Gimesia maris: one gene and its partner. The protein of the gene in region 1 interacts with the protein of each later gene in a pairwise test. Links are inferred from orthologs where the notes say so. Each region holds a gene or a part of one and is shown on either strand. Other genes may lie near its edges.

What was found.
Region 2: the proteins of thrS (region 1) and rplA interact in binary tests that used the Escherichia coli proteins (3 or more experiments, as listed by UniProt). The link is inferred for Gimesia maris from one-to-one orthologs.

Annotation. Positions count from the first base shown.
Region 1 is NZ_CP042910.1:5,576,494-5,579,792, reverse strand. What follows is about bases 111-3,086. They hold thrS (threonine--tRNA ligase), read right to left. Parts: upstream 2,701-3,086; coding sequence 520-2,700; downstream 111-519. Other genes in these bases: GmarT_RS20695 (aspartate aminotransferase family protein), read right to left, coding at 111-279. In the rest of the region: more of GmarT_RS20695, read right to left, coding at 1-110; GmarT_RS20680 (carboxypeptidase regulatory-like domain-containing protein), read right to left, coding at 3,234-3,299. UniProt on the Escherichia coli protein: Catalyzes the attachment of threonine to tRNA(Thr) in a two-step reaction: L-threonine is first activated by ATP to form Thr-AMP and then transferred to the acceptor end of tRNA(Thr). The rate-limiting step is amino acid activation in the presence of tRNA.
Region 2 is NZ_CP042910.1:7,255,703-7,258,785, forward strand. The notes cover bases 203-2,962. They hold rplA (50S ribosomal protein L1), read right to left. Parts: upstream 2,055-2,962; coding sequence 1,350-2,054; downstream 203-1,349. Other genes in these bases: rplL (50S ribosomal protein L7/L12), read right to left, coding at 212-619; rplJ (50S ribosomal protein L10), read right to left, coding at 755-1,273; rplK (50S ribosomal protein L11), read right to left, coding at 2,150-2,575; nusG (transcription termination/antitermination protein NusG), read right to left, coding at 2,645-2,962. Outside these bases: more of nusG, read right to left, coding at 2,963-3,083. UniProt on the Escherichia coli protein: One of the primary rRNA binding proteins, it binds very close to the 3'-end of the 23S rRNA. Forms part of the L1 stalk. It is often not seen in high-resolution crystal structures, but can be seen in cryo_EM and 3D reconstruction models.

The DNA of each region.
Region 1 (3,299 bases):
CGCAACCTGTTCCTGAACCGCTTTGACCATCGCAGGATGACTGTGTCCCAGAATCAATGAACCGTGACCACTCCAGTAGTCTATGATGTCATTGCCGTCCACATCGTACTTATGTGCACCCAGAGCATGATCGACATAAATCGGAAACGGCTTCATATAACGGCCATCGTGCGTCACACCACTGGGGAACAGGGTGCACGCCTGCTGGTACATCTTTGCCGATGTGGGGAATTTCGCAAAAAAGTCGGCTTCAATCTGCTGTCCTACGGCCTGGCTCATGGCATGGAACTCACTTTAAAAGTAAGAAATGGTTCTGAATCAATTCAGAAATCGGAGTGCAAACAGAACGGTGAACCTGCAGGCAGGAACCAGTCCCGTGTGATCTATTTATATCGCAAACAGGGTCAAAGATCAAAGTGATCAGAGTTAGAATGCGAAGCAGGTGAGACAACTTTCACTGGACAAAACCAGAAACACAGACAACCCCGGATCAGACCCGGGGCTGCCCTGCATCGTGTGTTAGTACTCGTTGGCTTTCTCCGTCTGTCCTTCGACACCGGCAAACGTATTTTCTGCCACCTGTCGCACGAGCCTTTCGTCGGCTTCCTGCTTGAGTTTGGCAATCGCATCTGCGAGTGGCATTGGTCCCAGATCGCCGTCGATCCGGTCACGTACGGCAACCGCGGTCTGTTCGGCTTCTTTGGGGCCGACAATGAACATGTACGGAATCAGTTCCAACTGGGCATCACGAATCTTCGCGTTGACCTTTGAACTGCGGGTATCGATGGAAACCCGAAATCCGTTCTTGCGGAGTTGAGCCACCACTTCGTTCGCGTAATCCAGTGTTTTATCACTGACGGGCAGTACCCGAATCTGTTCCGGCGCGAGCCACAGTGGGAAGGCACCTGCGAAGTGTTCAATCAACATGCCTGTGAAGCGTTCCATCGAACCGAAGGGGGCACGATGGATCATCACGGGACGATGTGGCTGGTTGTCCGAGCCGGTGTATTCCAGTTTGAAGCGTTCCGGCAGGTTGTAATCCAGCTGGACGGTTCCCAGTTGCCATTCCCGGCCGATACAGTCAGAGACCATGAAGTCGGCTTTGGGACCGTAAAACGCGGCTTCCCCTTCGCATTCGCTGTAGGACATGCCCGAGGCTTCGAGCACTTTCCGCAGACTGTTTTCGGCATGCTGCCAGTTCTCTTCGCTGCCGACATACTTGTCGCTGCCAGGCTCGCGGAGGGAGAGCTGTACGCGGAAGTTATCGAGGCCAACTGAGGCCAGCACGAACTTGACCAGTTCCAGAGTCGCGCGGAATTCTTCTTCGACCTGCTCGGGAGTACAGAAAATATGTGCGTCATCCTGTGTCAGTCCTCGTACGCGTAACATACCGTTCAATTCACCGGTCTGTTCGTGGCGATACACGGTGCCGAACTCAGCCAGACGTACGGGCAGGTCCCGATAGCTGCGCGGCATCGATTTATACATCTCTGCATGGTGCGGGCAGTTCATCGGCTTCAGCAGATAGCGTTCGTGTTTGTGTTCCCAGGCTTTGAGGATTTTGAGCTTTTCTTCTCGACTGGCACCCGGAGGAAATTCAAAGTCGCAATTCATTACCCGGGATGACTTGAAGAAGAGTTCTTCGTCCTCTGCCGACAGGCTGTCTTCTTCCAGCTTTCGAACCCAGAAATCGACCAGCTGGCCGGCATCGTGGCCAAACAGGGGCGCAAACTGGGAATCCCGGTAGTAGGGGAAGTGACCGCTGGTTTCATAGAGTTCAACCCGTCCAATGTGAGGCGAGTAGACCGGCTGATAACCGAGGCGTGTCAGCTCGACTTTAATGAAGTCTTCCAGCACCGCGCGGATGGTCGCCCCTTTCGGCAGCCAGAGACAGAGCCCCTGACCGACTTCAGGATTGATCGAGAACAGTCCCAGTTTTTTCCCCAGCACGCGATGATCGCGGCGTTTGGCTTCTTCGACCTGTTCCAGGTACTGCTTCATATCTTTTTTGCTGAACCAGGCAGTACCATACAGACGCTGCAGCGGTTTATTCCCCGCGTCCCCTTTCCAGTACGAACCGGCGATCGACAGCAGCTTAAACGCTTTGACTTTGCCTGCGTTGGGAATATGGGGACCGCGACAGAGATCGACAAATTCTCCCTGGCGATAGAAGCTGAGCTTTCCGTGATCGGCGAGGCCGGTCTGGATGTGTTCGGCTTTGGAATGCTGATCCATTTCGTTGACGAAGGAGACGGCTTCGTCCCGGTCGAGAGAGAACCGTTCAAATGGCTCTTCTTCTTTGATGATCTTCTTCATCTCTTCTTCGATTTTGGGGAAGTCATCTTCGCTGATGGTATGTTCCAGGCCAAAATCGTAATAGAAGCCGTGAGGCAGAGTCGGGCCGAAGGCGAGTTGAATGCCCGGCCACAGACGCATGACGGCCCGTGCCATGATGTGAGCACAGGAGTGCCGCATCACGCCGAGTGCTTCGGCATCGCGTTCGGTCAGCAGGCGGAGCGAGATTTCCTCGGAATCAGTGATGTCTTTCAGCGGACGGAACGCATCACAAACGGTTCCATCCACTTCAGCAGCAACGACGGCATTGGCCAGGCGTTCGCCGATGGACTGGGCGACATCTAAAGCAGAACTGTCATCGGCATACTCTTTTACGGTTCCATCGGGTAATTTGATTTGAATCATTTGATATTCTGAACTTCGTCTAAAGTCGGAACCACCACAGTCGCCGTTACAAAGGGCTCACTGCTCAGGCAGTTCGAAGGAGGTACGGTCTTTATATTCGACAGTCGATGCCGACGTCAATGTTCGGTCTCATGTAATAAAATGCGGTGAAACCATTGAAATTGATATGATCGGCCACACAGGTCAAAAGACTGTGCCTTTCAGCAGTTTTTTTTACAGAAAGTGTTCTGGAACTTGACGATATCTTCATGGATGCTTACCCTGCTTAACCTCAGGACGATTAGCTCAGTTGGTTAGAGCGCCACGTTGACATCGTGGAGGTCACCGGTTCGAATCCAGTATCGTCCACTTGTTTTGGAATTAAAAAACGCCATAAGTTACTTTTTGAAAGTGGCTTATGGCGTTTTTGTTTACGCAGAACCGTGTCCATAATTGAGTATGGTCACAGACGTCTATTTTATCTTGCCTGGACGATTCTGAAAATAAAAATCCCCCCCTTGGCTTCAAACAAGGGGGGAGAATCATCAGGCAACTCATTTCACCATGTCGAACTCAAAGTGATTTGCTCCGCTTTTCACTTCTGCTGTCAGACCACTTGT
Region 2 (3,083 bases), 1.7 Mb from region 1 along the record:
CGAAATGAAGCTTCTGTAGTACAGTCACTCAACATTACTTTCGAACACAACCCGACAGAATCGCGCGCCCCTACTCGCCAGCATTGTAAACTGTGTAACAGAACACTTCAATCATACGCAGAAAAAAACCATATGTACACACACAGAAATCTAACCTGTGCCAAACTATTTCGGCACAGGTCAGATTCAGATGGCTTTTTTCAGTGATTGACTACTTAACTTCAGCAGTACCGCCGGCTTCTTTGACTTCCTTAACCAGAGCTTCGGCATCTTCTTTGGAAATGCCTTCCTTCAATGGTTTAGGAGCACCTTCAACCAGGTCTTTTGCTTCTTTCAGTCCCAGGCCTGTGGCCGCACGGACGATCTTAATCACCGGAATCTTGTTGTCACCAAATCCGGTCAGGATGACATCAAATTCTGTCTTTTCTTCAGCGGCAGGACCAGCTTCAGCGGCAGGACCAGCCATCATGACAGCGCCACCGGCGGCAGCTTTAATACCGTGAACTTCGTCGAGGTATTCAGCCAGATCTTTAGCCTGGAGCAATGTCAATCCAGCAATTTTGTCACCCAGTTCTTTGGTTTCTTCACCAAATTCAGTTGTTGCTTCGGCTGTCGCCATCTTCTCTTTCCTTTCGCACGAATGCGTAAAATAAAATCTCTCAACAATGTAAATGGAATCAACGCTGCTTTGCCTCAGCAGCCGTTGCTACAAATTTTTGACTAACGGTTCATGATCCCCGAACAAATCGGTGAACTATGCCGCCTCTCCTTCAGAGATCGTCTTAATTTGCCCTGCAAGGGTCCCACCAGGACCTTTGATCGCCCCTGCCAACTGTGCACCCGGTCCAAGGACCCGAGAGACAATTTCGCCGATCAATTCCATTCGACCAGGGCTCTTACTCAACTTTGTAACATCTTCCGATGAAAGCGGTGTTCCTTCCGTCACACCACCTTTAATCTCCAGCGTGCTGATATCGGAAGCCCACTTGGTCATCTCTTTGGACAGGGCGACAATGTCTTCTCCGCCCCAGACTAGAGTGGATGGTCCTTTCAGAACATCATCCAGGCCTTCAACGCCAATATTGGCCAGAGCCCGGCGTGCCAGAGAATTTTTCACCGTCAGGGATGCAATCCCTTTTTCCTGCAGCTTAAGACGGAAACCGTTATCGGTAATCGCATCCACTTTTGCAGAATCAACTACGACGAAGTCGCGGACTTCGCTGATCCGAGCTTCTATCTCGGAGATGATCATTTCTTTTACAATTTTACTCATGAGATCTCTTCCAGCTTATGAAACGCCGAAAACTGTTTCTTTGTTTTAAGTGATGATTTTCAGATGCCAGCTATGCTTACAGAGCAACTGAAATCCCAGGGCTCATTGTCGCTGAAATAGCAACATTTCGCACATAAGCCCCCTTCACAGATGAAGGTCGCAGTGAATCCAGAAACTTCAGCATTGCCTGAATATTCTCTACCAGCTGATTTTCATCAAACGAGAGTTTACCCACGCGGCAATGGACGTTTCCGCCGGCATCCACACGAAACTCAACCTTACCTGCTTTGTAATCCTGAACCGCGGTACCCACATCCTGGGTTACGGTACCGGCACGAGGAGATGGCATCAGACCCCGAGGCCCCAGCACACGTCCCAGTGGGCCAACCACACCCATCATGTCAGGAGTCGCGATGGCTACATCAAAATCGAGCCAGCCACCTTTAATTTTTTCTGCCAGATCCTTACCACCGACCGCATCAGCACCGGCAGCTTCAGCGGCATCTGCGTTGGCACCCTGGGCGAATACTACCACTCGCTGAGTCTTACCAATACCGTGAGGCAGATTGATCGAACCGCGTACCAGCTGATCAGCCTGACGAGGATCAACGCCCAGCCGCACAGCCAGTTCAACAGTCTGATCCATTTTTACAGGCTTGATTTTCGCGGGCAGATCGCCTTCGAGAGACTTCAGCACGCCGACCGCCTCTTCCAGACCGACCGTACCGACGCCAGCCAGCTTTTCGTTATAAAATTTAATTCGCTTGGATTGTTTTCCCATGACTCTCTATCCGACTAAACGTGAGATGGATTTATGAATTTTCGCCTGCATTAAATCATGAACACTTCTCGAAAGAAGGCATTCAGCAGACCAGCTTATTTTTCAACTTCAAGGCCCATGCTGCGAGCAGTACCAGCGATAACCTTGGCAGCCTGATCCAGGTCAGGGGCATTCAGATCCGCAAACTTGGTCTTGGCAATTTCCTTCAACTGGGCCATAGTCACTTTGCCAACTTTGTTCTTTTTGGGATTACCTGAACCTTTTGCAATCTGAGCAGCCTGCTTCAGCAGTACAGCAGCCGGCGGACTCTTCATGACAAAGTCAAACGAACGATCGTTGTACACGCTGATTACGACAGGAATTGTGGTTCCAGCCATATCTTTGGTACGTTCGTTGAACTGTTGAACAAACTGGCCAATATTGACACCGTGGGGACCCAATGCGGTACCAACAGGAGGAGCCGGGGTCGCGGCACCACCGGGAATCTGAACTTTCACTTCTGCAACAAGCTGCTTAGCCATTCGACCGACTTTCAAAACACTTTATAAATAGATGAATCTTTACCGTTTAGAACAGAGCCGGACGGCCCGCTAAACTTTTTCAATTTGCCAGTATTCCAACTCCGTCGGAGTAGGACGACTGAATATTTCAATCAGGACGGTTACTTTGCCACTGGCTTCATCAACCGCATCGATGGTTCCCTCGAACCCTTCGAAGGTGGCATCCTTCACCTTAACAACATCACCCACTTGAAAATCCAGTTTGATTTTAACCGGAGTTTCTTCTTTTGACTCTTCCCGGCCCAGCATACGGGCAATCTCATGCTCCTGCATGGGAATCGGCTTGCCTGCTGCTCCGGTAAAGTCCCCGACTCCATTTGTGGAACGCACCAGATACCAGCTGTCATCATTCAGCTCCACCTGGATCATCAGATAACCTGGATACAGCTTTCGCTCAAAGACCCGCTTTTTTCCGCCTTTTGTTTCAACTACTTTTTCTGTGGGGATAATAATTTCCCCGAAATACTCT